Regions from separate parts of the Leuconostoc sp. DB-1 genome, predicted to be linked through region 1. Evidence: riboswitches for the same ligand, from Rfam matches in the RefSeq annotation. Region 1 holds a riboswitch; the other holds the start of a gene.
The links. A riboswitch is a leader RNA that binds a small molecule or an ion and turns the genes downstream of it on or off. The one in region 1 is predicted to bind lysine.
Positions count from the first base shown of each region.

Region 2: linked by a shared signal. The riboswitch ahead of lysA (diaminopimelate decarboxylase) and the one ahead of HFP47_RS07735 (amino acid permease) in region 1 are both predicted to bind lysine.

Region 1 is NZ_JABFNJ010000001.1:1,572,944-1,580,601, forward strand. Features, by position in the region: gene HFP47_RS07730 (universal stress protein) at 175-618, shown strand; gene HFP47_RS07735 (amino acid permease) at 675-2,114, opposite strand; lysine riboswitch at 2,188-2,355, opposite strand; gene HFP47_RS07740 (hypothetical protein) at 2,373-2,801, opposite strand; partial or broken gene HFP47_RS07745 (LCP family protein) at 3,525-4,702, shown strand; gene HFP47_RS07750 (amidohydrolase family protein) at 4,749-5,981, opposite strand; gene HFP47_RS07755 (hypothetical protein) at 6,009-6,476, opposite strand; gene HFP47_RS07760 (peptide ABC transporter substrate-binding protein) at 6,473-7,624, opposite strand.
Region 2 is NZ_JABFNJ010000001.1:406,097-413,754, forward strand. Features, by position in the region: gene HFP47_RS01950 (VTT domain-containing protein) at 90-752, shown strand; gene HFP47_RS01955 (hypothetical protein) at 801-1,346, shown strand; partial or broken gene HFP47_RS01960 (fructosamine kinase family protein) at 1,530-2,371, shown strand; lysine riboswitch at 2,458-2,625, shown strand; gene lysA (diaminopimelate decarboxylase) at 2,709-4,001, shown strand; partial or broken gene dapD (2,3,4,5-tetrahydropyridine-2,6-dicarboxylate N-acetyltransferase) at 4,003-4,703, shown strand; gene HFP47_RS01975 (N-acetyldiaminopimelate deacetylase) at 4,703-5,857, shown strand; gene dapA (4-hydroxy-tetrahydrodipicolinate synthase) at 5,860-6,726, shown strand; gene dapB (4-hydroxy-tetrahydrodipicolinate reductase) at 6,726-7,448, shown strand; partial or broken gene recX (recombination regulator RecX) at 7,538-7,658, shown strand, end outside.

The DNA of each region.
Region 1 (7,658 bases):
TATCAATTGAGTGTTCCGGGCTAAGCCCGTGCGTCCACATTTGTGGGCGTTTTTTTTGTATAAATTAAAATCAGTGTTTAATTAGGTTAAAGAACATACTATTAATTTTATTATGAAAGCGCTATACTAGAGGTATAGAAGAACGCATTGCATATTGCAAGAAGGGATGTTATTATGACAGCAAATTATCATAGGATTTTAGTACCAATGGATGGATCAAAAGAATCTGAAGCTGCATTAACGCGCGCGATTGAACTGACCTTGGATGCTGGTGATGAAGGCATCTTGTCAATTTTAAACGTTATCGATACCCGTGCATTTCAAAATGTGGCTAGTTTTGACGATACAATGGTTGAAGCAGTTTCAGATGAAACGCGTAAAAGCTTAGAAAAATATAAAGCACAGGCAATTGAAGCTGGTGTTAAAAATGTCGATTATCTAATCGAATATGGTTCGCCCAAGTCGTTAATCGCTAAAGATGTACCTAACGAAGTCAATGCTGATTTGATTGTCATTGGTGCAACTGGATTAAATGCTGTAGAACGTTTAGTTATTGGTTCTGTTACTGAATTCGTAACGAGATCTGCTAAAGTTGACGTCCTAGTAGTTCGCGGTTAAGTTATTGCTCATATAAAAAAGACACTACAATGATGTAGTGTCTTTTTTATATGTCTTTATTTATATTGTTTTAGATCAACATCTTTTAGAGCAATTAGCTTCGTTTTGTGAGAAACCTTGTACCAAAAGTATAAGATTACAAACAAAGGAACTGATAAGTAGGTCACAAATATTTTTTCCCAATTTAGATGGGCAAAACTGTCCGGATCCTGACCAATAATAACACCAATAGAAATCACTAGCGCAAATAGTGGACCGAATGGGAACCACTTAGCCTTGTATTTCAAATCAGACAGACTCTTTCCTTGCGCCACATAAGCTCTTCGGAAGCGATAATGAGAGATAGCAATGCCGACCCAAGCGATGAATCCAGTTAACCCAGAAGCATTGACCAGCCAAGTATAAGCAACTGATCCCCCTTTGGTGTTAGCAATAAATGCTAATAACCCAATCGCAGTAGTTAATACTAAGGCTGCAACTGGAACCCCTCTAGTTGAAAGCTTGGCAAAAATTTTAGGGGCATCCCCTTTACGCGCCATAGCGTACAACATACGTGTAGAAGCATATGAACCTGAATTTGCTGACGAAACAATTGATGTTAAGATAACTGCATTCATTAAACTAGCCGCAAAAGCAATTCCTGCGTTTTTAAATACGATTGTAAATGGTGAGACCGCAATGTTTTGTGTGGAAGAACTCAACAAGCGCGGATCTTTATAGTAAACCAGAGCGGAAATGACAAAAATTGCCAGAATATAAAACAATAAGATACGCCAAAACACTTGATTTATCGCCTTAGGAACTGACTTATCAGGATCCTCTGCTTCTCCAGCAGTAATACCAATTAACTCAGTTCCTTGAAAAGAAAATCCAGCAACAACGAATACTGACAAGATAGCTTGAGGTCCACCAACAAATCCGTGATTACCGACCGACAAGTTCTTCATGACATTGATGTCAGAATGAATTACACCAAAAATAGTAGCCAGACCAACAATCAAGAAGGCAATAATAGTTACTACCTTAATCATCGACAACCAGAACTCAGCTTCTCCAAAAGTTCCAACTGAAAAAATATTAATTAAGAAGATAAGTAATAAAGCAATCGCGGAAAATATCCACCCTGGTGTATTTGGAAACCAAAATTCAGCCACCAAGCCAACTGCCACAATGTCGACAGCTAATGTTATAGCCCAATTAAACCAGTAGTTCCATCCCATGGCAAATCCCAATGCTGGGTCAACATATTTACCAGCATAGTCGGAAAATGAACCTGAAGTTGGTGAATAAGTAGCCATTTCACCCAGCGAAGTCATTAAGAAATAAACCATCACACCAATAGCTAAATAAGCGACAATAGCACCCAGAGGACCTGCTTGCGCAACAGTGGCTCCCGAAGCTACGAATAAGCCCGTTCCAATTGAACCACCTAATGCAATCATTGACACATGGCGCGTTTTTAAATTACGCTGTATGTGCCCTTTATGTTCAGACATAAAATCTCCTTCTCAAAATAAAAAAACCTCTCCTTAGCAAACAGGAAGAGGTTTAAAAAGTCATTATATAATCACTTTTCAAAGCGCACCGCATTTCTGCGACAGTCTAGCAACTCTTAATCACTAGCCCAAAGGTTATCTTGCCTGTTAACCCTTTCGGCAACCTTCCCTTTTACATGATTTCAACATCCTGGCGGACTCATTCATGTGACTCATGTTGGCTGCAACCTCTTTGACAATATGAAAATAATAACACACTTACACGCGCCCGTCAATTTCAAGTACCTTTTGCCAATGTCGCGCCCGTTTATAATATTGTTGTGCACTAAACTGCCACCAAAAATAACCAAAGGTAATTGCTCCCAAGCCACTAGTCAATGCCATATGATGAGATTGAATACGGGCTAACATAATTGATAACCAAAATAAACCAATTAAAATATTGATCATCACTTGAATTTTTCTCGACTTAACCAAATGTGGCATAATAATGACTAGCAGTAAGAGCAATTGCAACCACCACACCAACAATAAGTTAGGAATAGTTTCACCTATTTTAGGACCATCCTGCCAATGGATGCGCAAAATAATTGTAATAACCCATGTCAGCAACATCGCAACAAGTTGTGTAATGGCAAACCACCAGGCAGCAATTTTGTAATTTATTAAATAAAGAAATGCTACCATAACCGCTATCAATGGGATGACGACCCAATAATGGGAAAAAGATTACCTAACCCTAAGTATAGGGGTATTTTCAACGATAAAATATTGTTTACTGCAAAATCTGTAGTCGCGTCCAGAACTTGCATAAATATCATATGAAATCTAACTTGAATACCTAAAAAAACAAAAATAATGCCAAAGGTAATGATTAAAATTTTTCTTAATTTATCCGGTGGAATTAACATTGTTTATAATTGTGATGATACGGATAAGCATATTCAAATTGTACTGACAAAAACATAGTTTTATGACGACAATGATATTCAATATGCTCAATTGACCCCGCTTACTCACATTCTCCCAAATATTAAATTTCTACAAACTCATTTGCTTATAGCTCTTAATAATTGTAGCATTATATGAGATATAATTATAAAAAAAAGCTGATATGGTTAAAATTTAATCTTGACTTTAACTTGGTCCGATATCATTACTATCAGTTGGTTTTTTGCCGATATTTTTAGTCGTGCCCTTAAATATCTATACATGGCAGATGAATTATTGCTAGATGAATAATCTCAAAATATGGTGAGAACACTGGTTACTATTTTTTGATTGATCGTTAGTTTCAAGCCTTTTGCCTTTGTTGCCCAAAAATGGCAGCATATCGATAAAACTCGGTAGCTGTCTTTATTATCTTACAAACCGCCATATTTCATTGGCCAAAACAATCGAGAGACCGTTATGAAAAAAAATAAACAAACTGCAGTTAAGTCCAGAATTGATCGCTATTCAAAAAGTAGTCACAGACTACGAAATATTATCTTGCTTATTGTCGGTCTCTTACTTATCGTGTCAGGCACATTTGCTTGGATGGCTATCCATAATACTAAATCAGCAATTGATAAAACATACAAGAGCAGTGGCGTCACTAAATCCCGAAACGTCTCAAGCGTTGTTCAAAGTGGAAAGCCCTTGTCTATTTTGTTATTTGGAACGGATACCGGTGAATTAGGACGTACATACAAAGGACGTACCGATTCAATGATGTTGCTTCTTGTTAACCCCAAGACAAAAAAACAACAATGATTTCTATCCCTCGTGATGCAATGGTTTCTATTCCGGGGTACGAAAGTACTTTCCCTCAAAAAATAAATGCAGCCTACGCCTATGGTTCAACGGCAACTGCCATTAAAACTGTAGAATCTTACTTAAACATTCCTATTGATTTTTATGCCTTAGTTAATATGTCCGGCTTGGAAAAAATGGTTACTCAAGTTGGGGGGATTTCTGTTAAGTCCCCCATTGACTTCACTTATAGTCAGGAAACAGCCCATGCTTACGGTGCAAACCTATACCGTTTCCACAAGGGAAGCACAGGCTATGAACATTCTGATGATAATGGGGTCACTTGGTCGGCAACCAAGCACGTCATGACTGGTGATGCAGCCCTTGCATTCTCGCGCATGCGTTACGATGATCCAGATGGTGACTATGGGCGTCAAAAACGTCAACGATTGGTATTAGAAGGTTTGATCAAAAAGTCAGCTAATGTTTCAAGTTTGTTAAATACAAAGTTTATGAATACAATGAGTTCAAATGTTCAAACTGATTTGTCATTTGGAGATATAACGACAATTGCTAGCAAATACATTAATGCAGCAAAAAATATTGTCACCGAGCATATTCAGGGTGTCAGCACGAGTTATCCTGATTCTGAAGGGAACAACGTTTCATATGAAGTTGTTACTCAAAAAGAAAAGCAACGCGTTACTAACTTAGCTCGTAAAGCACTTGGCTTAAAGCACGCTTCCACCGGCTCAGCATATGGTGGTGACATACCAAGTTCTCTACAAACAATAGCTGATTCTCTCCGACCAGCAGATGATGAATCAACAGATTCTGATGATTCATCAAATTAAATAAAAAGACGCCTTTAAAGGCGTCTTTTTTACGTTTTTCATTTATCTATGAAATGATGTTCTCTTCTTGATGAAATACCACGGGTTGCCCATGTTGAAATACCCACTTATCTTTTTCCTGAATAGCTTTCATATTATCATTTGGGTTCTCTTGAATTACGATGAAGTCAGCATATTGCCCAACTGCTATCATCCCATAATTATCACTAATTCCCATCAATTTAGCTGCATTAATCGTAGCTGATTGTAAAACTTGTTGTGGTGTCATATGACCAAATTCAACCATCATATCCATTTCCACAGCGCTCTCATTTGCAAAACCATTGAAGGGTGTACCAGCATCTGTTCCCATGGCAATGTTAACTCCTGCCATGGCAGCTCGTGCAACGCTCTTCTGATGTGCTTGCCAATGCGTTGTCGCACGTTCAATCATCCATGCCGGAACTTCCTCAGGCCGATCAATAATACGCTTCATCGCAATCATTGTTGGAACTACAAAGGTCCCATTTACTTTCATCATATCAATTGCTTCATCATCAATGTGAAATGCGTGTTCAACGGAATCAACACCAGCACGAATTGCAATCTTAATTCCCTCAGCCCCTTGAGCATGTGCCGCAACTTTGATACCTTTTTTATGTGCTTCAATAACACCTGCTCGTACCTCGTCTTCATTTAATTGAACTTGATTGGGATTTTCAAAATCTCCAGCGCTCACCCCGCCAGTCACCATAAACTTAATGATTTGAGCGCCTTCTTTCATAGCTTGCCGTACTGCCTTGCGCACTTCATCAACACCATCTACCTCAATGCCTCCTCCACCACTACCGTGCCCACCAGTCATGGAAAAAGCTGCCCCACTAGCAATCATCATTGGTCCTTCTACACTGCCTTCACGCTGCATGCGTGCAATTTCAATATCTGTCATGCGTGCTGTTCCAACATTTCGTACAACTGTTACACCATGACGTAACATCGTTTTCATATTGTGGGTTGCCACAATCACTGCACGAACATGTTCGTTTTCATTATCCACACCAAATTTAGTTTTTCCAAATTCATAATTCACATCAGAGTCAACATGAATGTGCGTGTTAATTATACCAGGCATCATATATTTTTCACCCACATCAACGCTCTGTCCCAATTTAGGACCTTCACCATGCCCGACTTCAGTATATCGTCCTGTTTCATCATCCACAATGGCATAACATTGTGGATCAAAATTACCTGTTTTTGAATTAAAACCATTAAAATTATAATATTTAGTTTCTGTCATTTGCTAATCCTGCCTTTATTTATTATCTTATTTCCAATACATATCCTGATATGCTGGCGAATGAAAACTATTACCTTTAAATCCACCAATTTTATCGGTAACAACGTTGGCTGTCACCGGTTGATATATCGGTACCATATATGCTTTTATTTTGGTGAAGTATTCATTGGCGACCTGTAATGTTTCATAGCGTTTTTTAGTATCACTTACTTGTGTCGCTGCCATTGTTAGATACCCATCGTATGTCTTATCACTGACCTTTGAAAAATTCAATCCATATCCGGTTTTTCCAATTGCCAATGGATATGCTGCATCCGGTACATTAACACTTAAACCAATATTTACCATATCAAAATCCTGTTTTAACACTTCTGAGACAACTTGTGAATGCGGAACATACTTTGTATTAATGCTAATGCCCTTAAAAGTGTGTTCAGCAGCATATTGAATGTACGCCCCAACCTTTCTACTGGTTGAATCATCGTCAAATGTCATTGTAAACGTAGCATTATTTTTCCAATACTCTGCAAATATGCAGACCACTCAGATTGTGCTTTTTTCTTGTCCACCTTAAATTGTGTGCCAGCGTCTTTAGTAAAATCTGCGCCAGTTATAGGATTCGTCATAATTCCTTTTGGCACGGCGTTTGATTGTGGCATTGAACCATCATTCATTACGTTAGACGTAATAGCCTCACGATCGATTAAATATCCAAATGCTTGTCGCAAATGCTGATTATTCGTTTTATCGCTCGTCTCATTAAAGTATATCCCTCTAACAACAGCTTGTGGTGTAGCATGATAGTACTTTGTATTTTTATAAGTCTTGATATATTCATCAGACAACTGTGCAATATCTAAGTGCTTATTCTTAAATTCATTGGCAGCAGTCATTGGCGTTTTGATGACACGAACTTTGACCTTCTCAATTTGAACACGTTTAGCTGACCAATAATTTGAATTTTTAGTGAACATAAAACTTGAATTTGTTCCAGTCCAACCATTCATTTGATATGCGCCATTAGTCACCATGTATTCTGAAGCTGTACCATACTTATTCCCCCACTTAGCATAATTTTTAGTGTTAACCGGAATGATTGCAGTTGCCAATTTATCAAATGATGGTGTTGCTTGCGTTAAAGTAATTTGGACTGTGTGAGAATCAATCGCTTTAACGCCTAGTTTATCCGGTGTCATCGCACCCACATGCACCGAATCATAATTTTTCATAATTGAAATTGCGTCAGCAGACGCTTGTGATTTTGTTTTTGGATCGGCAGTTGCACGAATTGCAGTCACAAAATCTTGTGCTGTAACTTTGTCGCCATTCGACCATTTAGCGTTATCACGTATTTTGAAAGTATAAACGGTGCCATTTTGTGAAGGTTTAACAATTTTTTCTGCCATAGCAGGGACAACTTTATTGCCCTTATATCGATAAAGTCCTTCATAAACTTGATCTTGTGCTTGACTTGAATAAATATCGGTAGTCATAATTGGATTCATCGTCATGACATCGTCTTTCATCATAACTTGCAGAGTTCGCACTTTGCTAACATCACCATCATTATTCTTCGTAAACAAAACCCCTGATATAGCAGCGACAATGATCACTCCTGCTGCCCAACGTATATTCTTGTTCATATATTTTCCTCGTATTCGTGCAAATGTATCGTCA
Region 2 (7,658 bases), 1.2 Mb from region 1:
AAATCGCAATAGGGATGAAAAGGTATATTTTAATATGACATGCTCACATGTGTGGTAAAATATTACTATTCGTACTTTAGGGGAACTTTATGTCATTTCTAATTGATTTTATTTTGCACATTGATGTCCATATTGGTAATCTTGTGCAAGCGTTCGGTTTATGGACGTATTTGATTTTATTTGCAGTAATTTTCATTGAAACTGGTAGTGTGATTATGCCGTTTCTACCTGGAGATTCACTGTTGTTTGCTGCAGGAGCTATTGCTGCTACGCCTGCTGGGCTAAATGCCGGACTTAATCATTGGGTATTTATGATTGTATTCTTCTTAGCAGCTGTTATTGGTGACTCAGTCAATTTTTGGATTGGTCGTACAGGTGGTTATAAAATTTTACATCATCGTTTCTTTGGTCGTTTCATTAAAGAACAACATATCAAAGAAGCTGAAGCTTTCTTTGAAAAGCGTGGTGCTGCGGCAATAATCATTGGGCGATACATGCCGATTGTCCGCACATTTGTACCGTTTGTGGCTGGTATCAGCCAATTTTCATACAAACATTTCCTACGTAATAGTTTGATTGCTGCGTTCTCTTGGAGTTTAATTGCAACCGGTGCTGGTTATATGTTCGGAAATATTCCATTTGTTAAAGCACACTTTTCTGTAATTATTTTGGGTATTGCGTTGGTCACATTAATGCCAACAATCATTGGTGTCGTTCGTTCAGCAATGGTTGCAAAGAAACAGAAAAAATAATGTCGAAATAACCGCCATTCATGGCGGTTTTTCTGTATAATTATAACTATGAATAACTTAAAAAAACTACAAGAATTAACTAAAATTTCAACAATAGAGATTGCTGATGCACTAGATGTTGAAGTTGAAACTGTTGAAGCATGGCAAAATGAAGAAAAAGTACCCAGTGTGAGTGATTTTGAGGCATTAAGTGGCATCTTCTCTTCTCAATTGGATGCTCAAGGAATCGACTCTCAATCCAGCAAGCATCCAATCCACATTCGTTTATCTGTGGACTATCTATTGAACCTAGGAATAACACTTTCAGATTGGATTACTTTAAAGTGGGCCTTTGAAGGTCAGTGGAACAATGATCAGTTAGCCATCGGATTTTTTTCTAATAATCAATTAGTACGTGTTATTAGCACTGAAAGTGAATTTTCGGATGCTTTTGCAGGCTATCTGATTTTACAAACTGAAGGTGAGTTTGAACCATATATTGATGAATTTGATAATGATAGGGAATACGATTGGCGTTTGTTGCGTTTGAACGATGAAAAATTTGTGGATGTAACTAACGATTTAATTGCAGCCAATTTACCAGTCATCAGCTAACAGTAGAGAAGTACACAAAGTAGTGACGTCTGTATAATATTATGATACACTACAATCAGATGATAATACCTGTGAGACAATTGAATAAATTTGTCGATAATAAGGGTATTATTTTGCCAAAAACACAGTTTTCGTAATGGAAATTGTGTTTTTTTGTTCCGATAATAAATTTTGGAGGATAATATGGACTTAGGCAACGATTTTGTTACTCGTTTGGGACTTGAAAAACCACACGACTTAGAAAAGGTACGTGGTGGCGACATTAACGAGGCGTTTTCAATCTATTCGAATAACCAGCGCTATTTTTTAAAGATTCAACAAAATGCTCAAGCAAGTTTTTTTGATCATGAAGTTGCTGGCTTGAAGGCTTTGGGGAAGAGGTGACCGTGCCGGCCGTTTTAGCACAGGGACAGTTACAAGGGCACGCCTACTTAGTCTTGACGTGGATTAATCAAGGAAATGGGTCACAACAAGAATTAGCAAAGTCGCTAGTTAAAATGCACCAAGCTACAGCGCCAAAGTTTGGATTTGATAGTGATAACTTAGTAGATTTTGTGCCTAAAAATAATACTTGGCAATCTTCTTGGGCTGAATTCTTTGTGAAACAGCGCTTGGATCCGCTAATGGCACAAGCGCAAAAAAATAATTTTTGGCTAACCCAACGTGGTGATCACTATAGTAATTTACGTGAAACAATATTAAATGATAATCACGCGCAAACAGTTCAACCATCACTACTGCATGGTGATTTCTGGGCAGGAAACTTTATGTTTAACGATCAAGGTAAACCTGTATTTATTGATCCTAACGTGTTCTACGGTGATCGGGAATATGATTTGACGATTTCAAGAGTGTTTGCCGGCTTTAGTCCGTCATTTTATAATCAATATATGCAAGAATGGCCATTGGATGATGGCTGGCAAAAACGTGAAAAATGGTATGAGTTTTATTATATACTAATGCACTTTACACGCTTTGGTGATATTTATGCACCGCGGATGAACAAATTATTAACGTCTTTTTAAAATCACATGATTGCTAGCAAAGAATTAGACGAAAAAACCTTGACATTCAATAATGATTCAGTCATAATAATGACAGAATAAAAATTATTTCACATAGAGGTCGCGATTGACAATACACTTACCGGAGTTGCTGTAGCAATTGATAGTAAGCTTAGGGATATCGCCGAAATCAAGGGTGTCTACAAATGACCTTGATTGGGCTAATAGTTAAGAGCTATTAGACTGTCGCAGAGATGCGGTGAGCTATGGAAACTGTCAAAAATGCTAACAATGCCCTTTGATAAGTCCGTTTTGCGAACCTATCAAAGGGTTTTTTTGTGTAATTCAAGGGGAAATGATGACGTATCCAATAAATGAAAAGCAACATCTGACAGTTGATGGTGTTGATACAATCGAACTGGCAAAGACATATGGCACGCCGTTAGCAGTTTACGATGTAACACTTATTCGTAAGACAATGAGAGCGTTTAAGCGTATCTTTGAACAAGAAAATGTCCCATATGTAGTGAGTTATGCTGGTAAAGCTTTTGCTACTAAAGCAATTTATCAGGTGGCAGCTCAAGAAAATATTCACGCTGATGTCGTGTCTGGTGGGGAATTATACACAGCAATTAAAGCTGATTTTCCAACTCAGCATCTTAGTTTTAATGGTAATAATAAGAGTTATGATGAACTTGTGATGGCCGTTGAAAATGGTGTGGGAACAATTATTGTTGATAATTTTCTTGAGTTACAGCTACTGTCAGAAATTACGGCGGAAAAAAATGTTATTCAAGATATTTTACTACGTATTTCACCAGGAATTTCAGCTCATACTCATGAATTTATTAGTACTGGTCAACAAGATAGTAAATTTGGCTTTGATTTACAAACAGGTCAAGCGAAGCAGGCCTATGATATTGCAATAAAAGATAACCATCTTCATTTGCGTGGCTTACATGCGCATATTGGATCTCAAATATTTGATGTGACTGGATTTGAGAAAAATGCAGCACTATTAGCAGATACTGCTTACTCATGGGGATGGCAACCAGAAGTCATTAATCCTGGCGGTGGATTTGGTATTCGTTATACTGATGAGGATCAACCTTTGCCAGAAAGTGAGTTTGCGGATGCTATTATCCGTGTTTTGAAAGAAAAGGCTACACAGTACGATTGGGCAATGCCAGAAATATGGATTGAACCTGGTCGTTCGATTGTCGGACCAGCCGGACAAACCCTATATACAGTTGGGTCGCGTAAGGATATTCCAGGAATTAGAAATTACTTGGCTGTAGATGGTGGTATGGGAGATAATATTCGTCCAGCACTTTATCAAGCAAATTACGAAGCGGTTTTAGCCAATCAACCAAATGCTAAAAGTGAAGAAATTGTGCGGATTGCTGGTAAATATTGTGAGTCAGGTGACGTATTGGTTTGGCAGGAAGAATTACCGGCGACAAAACCTGGTGACATTTTATCTGTGCTTGCAACAGGTGCGTACGGGTATGCAATGGCTTCAAATTATAACCGAAATCCACGACCGGCCGTTGTCTTCGTGGAAAATGGTCAACATCAAGTCGTTGTTGAACGTGAAACTTTTGAACACATGATCAGTTTAGATCAGGATTATACTCTAGGAGATAAATAACATGGCTGAAAACGAAGCACAAAAATTAATTAATTTCATTGCAAATGCAAAAAAAATTACCCCAGTAAAAGTTACATATAAAGGTACATTGGCAACTGAAGTGCCAGATACTGTGCAACAATTTGGAGATGAGTCATTTGGACAATTAATTGGCGACTGGTCTGAAATTGAATTGTTAATTAAGAATCTACCATCAGAAGATGTATTTATTGAAAATGATTCACGTAACTCTGCCGTCCCTTTGCTTGATAAAAAGAAATTAATGCTCGCATTGAACCAGGTGCCATTATTCGCGATCAAGTTGAAATTGGTGACAATGCGGTGATTATGTTGGGCGCAGTGATTAATATTGGTGCAGAGATTGGTGCTAACACAATGATTGATATGGGTGCTGTACTTGGCGGCCGTGCCATTGTTGGTGAAAATTCTCATATTGGTGCTGGCGCGGTATTAGCTGGTGTCATTGAACCAGCATCTGCCCAACCTGTTCGCATCGGAAATAACGTGCTAGTTGGCGCTAATGCCGTCGTTATTGAAGGCGTACAGGTCGGTGACGGCGCAGTAGTTGCGGCTGGAGCGATTGTCACAAAGGATGTACCAGCCAATACAGTAGTTGCGGGTGTTCCTGCAAAAGTCATTAAGGAGATTGATTCGAAGACGCAACAAAAGACTGCGTTAATTGACGCATTGCGAGGCTTATAATGCCAGTTAGTGAAGAAGATTTGAAAACCTATCGGCGTGACTTACATAAAATTCCAGAACTTGCTTTAGCGGAATTTAAAACGCATCGTTATTTGTTAGAAAAGATTCAATCTTGGCAAACTAATTTTATGACAATACGTCAAGTAGAAGAATTACCTACGGCATTGCTTGTGAAATTTTCTGGGACTGACCCAAGCCGGACGGTAGGATATCGTGCTGATATTGACGCGCTACCAGTTACAGAAGATACTGGATTGCCATTTGAATCAACACATAAAGGTGTTATGCATGCATGTGGTCATGATGTTCACATGTCTTTAGCTTTGGGATTAGTTCAGTATTTTAGTGAGCATCAACCTAAAGACAATTTAATTGTCTTTTTCCAACCGGCTGAAGAGTCAAAAAGTGGTGGCAAATTAGCGGTTGATTTAGGAATCTTTGAAGGTGAGTGGCATCCTGATGAATTTTACGGCATTCATGATCAGCCTAATTTACCTGCTGGAACTTTGAGTACCTTAGCGGGCACTTTATTTGCTGGAACGGCCGAGCTCGAAATTGACATCCATGGGCAAGGTGGTCATGCGGCCTATCCCCACTTAGGTAAGGATCCAATTGTCATTTCGGCTGAATTAATTATGTTGTTACAAACTGTTGTATCGCGTGACGTTGATCCGATAGAAGGTGGTGTAGTGAGTCTTGGAATGATTAGCGGCGGCTTTACAAATAATGTTATTCCAGACACGGTGCATCTTGCCGGAACAGTTCGTAGCATGACCAAAGATGGCTTGGATAAAATGACAACACGAATTCGCCAAATCGTTGAAGGTGTGGCGTTGGCAAATGATGTCAAGATTAATGTTCGCCTTGAAACAGGAAGTTATTTGCCTGTTGAAAACAATCCTGACTTAGCTAACAATTTGCTGAGTTTCATGGAACAGCGTCAAGACATTGCTTTTGAAGAAGCAAAACCTGCGATGACAGGTGAGGATTTTGGTTACATATTGCAACATATTCCTGGTGTCATGCTTTGGCTGGGTGTTAATGACAATCATTCACTGCACAGTGCCAAGTTAAACATCGATGAAGCAGCTTTGTTGCCAGGATTTAATGCTTTGAAAGATTTTATTGAGTGGCGAATGTCACAAGGAGAATAAGCATGTACGAAGGAATTAATTTAATTACGGCAATTATTACGCCTTTTACAGTAAACGATGAGATTGATTATGAGTCATTAGAGAAATTAATTGAACACCTGTTAAATCATGGTTCGCAAGGATTTGTGATTGCAGGAACAACAGGTGAATCTCCAACACTGTCTTTTGAAGAGAAAGTAGAGTTGACACGGTTTATTGCAAAACAGGTTGGTAATCGTGCACTTTTAATTGCTAATGCAGGTTCCAATAATACAAAGGAATCCGTAGAAGCAGCCAAAGCTTTAAGCAAAATCGAGCATATTAACGGCATCTTGGCAGTAACACCGTATTATAATAAGCCAAGTCAAGCTGGTATGATTGCACATTTTAAAGCTATCGCTGATGCATCCGAAAAGCCTGTTATGTTATATAACATTCCTGGACGTACGGTGGTCGGTCTCACGGTTGATAGTGTGATTGAATTAGCTCAACATCCTAATATTAATGCAATTAAGGAAACAACATCAACTGAATTTGTTGAAGCAGAGGTAGAAGGGACCACTGGATTTGCAGTCTATACTGGTGAAGATGCAATGACTCTTTCGGCTTACACCGTCGGCGGTGCTGGAACAATTTCGGTAGCTTCACATCTTTATGGTGACGAAATGTCTGAATTGTTTTCTGCTATGAATGCAGGTAATTGGCGCGAAGCTGGGCGTTTGCAACGTTACCTAACCCCACGAATGAATGCCCTATTTGCTTACCCTTCCCCAACTCCAGTTAAGACGAAATTAGCCGAAAAAGGATTCGTACGTGAAGCTGTACGTCTGCCTCTTATTCCTTTAAGTGACGCAGAAAAATTACATTTGAATGAATTATTGGAGAAATAATGACAAAAATAATTTTAGCTGGTGGTTTTGGTAAATTAGGCCAAGCTATTCAAGATAACTTGAATGAAGAATATGAAATTGTTGGTATTGTGAGTGGTCATCAACATGAGAGTAAGGTACCTGTATGGACCTCCTTATCAGATATTAATGTGGCAGCAGATATTTGGCTGGATGTCAGTACCCCAGCAACTGTATTTGACAATGCAATGTACGCAATCGAGCACAACATGCCGCTAGTGATTGGTGCCACTGGTTTGTCTGATGAACAAGTAGCAATACTGCGTGAACAGTCATCAAAAGGCGTTTTAATTGTACCTAACTTTAGTTTATCAGCGGTTTTGTTAATGCAATTCTCACAGTTAGCGGCCAAATATTTTCCTGATGCAGAAATTATTGAAGCGCACAACCCTAAAAAGGTGGATGCACCATCTGGAACGGCTAAGCAAACAGCAAGATTGATTGCAAAAGCCCGCATTGCGGAACCTACATCAACAAAATTAGCGCCAGCTCGCGGCGAACAGATTGATCGTGTGCCAGTTCATGCTGTACGGTTACCTGGCTATATCGCACAGCAAAGCGTTTATTTTGGTGGTGTGGATGAGCAATTAACGCTGACCCAAAGTACAACAAGTCGATCAGCCTTTGTACCAGGTGTAATTCGCGCTATAGAAGCTGTGAAAAATATAGACGGTGTTGTCATCGGATTAGACCAAATTATTTAATTTAAAAATTGTGATGTTAATGTCAGTATTAGCATCATTTTTTATTTTAAAATACATGTGAATAGCAATATTTATCGTACAATAGAGTTATGAAAAAGATAACTAAAATTTCAATTCAAAAAAAAGCGGGTCGCTATAATATTGATCTAGATAATCAATTCGCTTTTGGTGTGGCGGAAAGTGTTCTCATTAAATTTGGTTTGGCGAAAG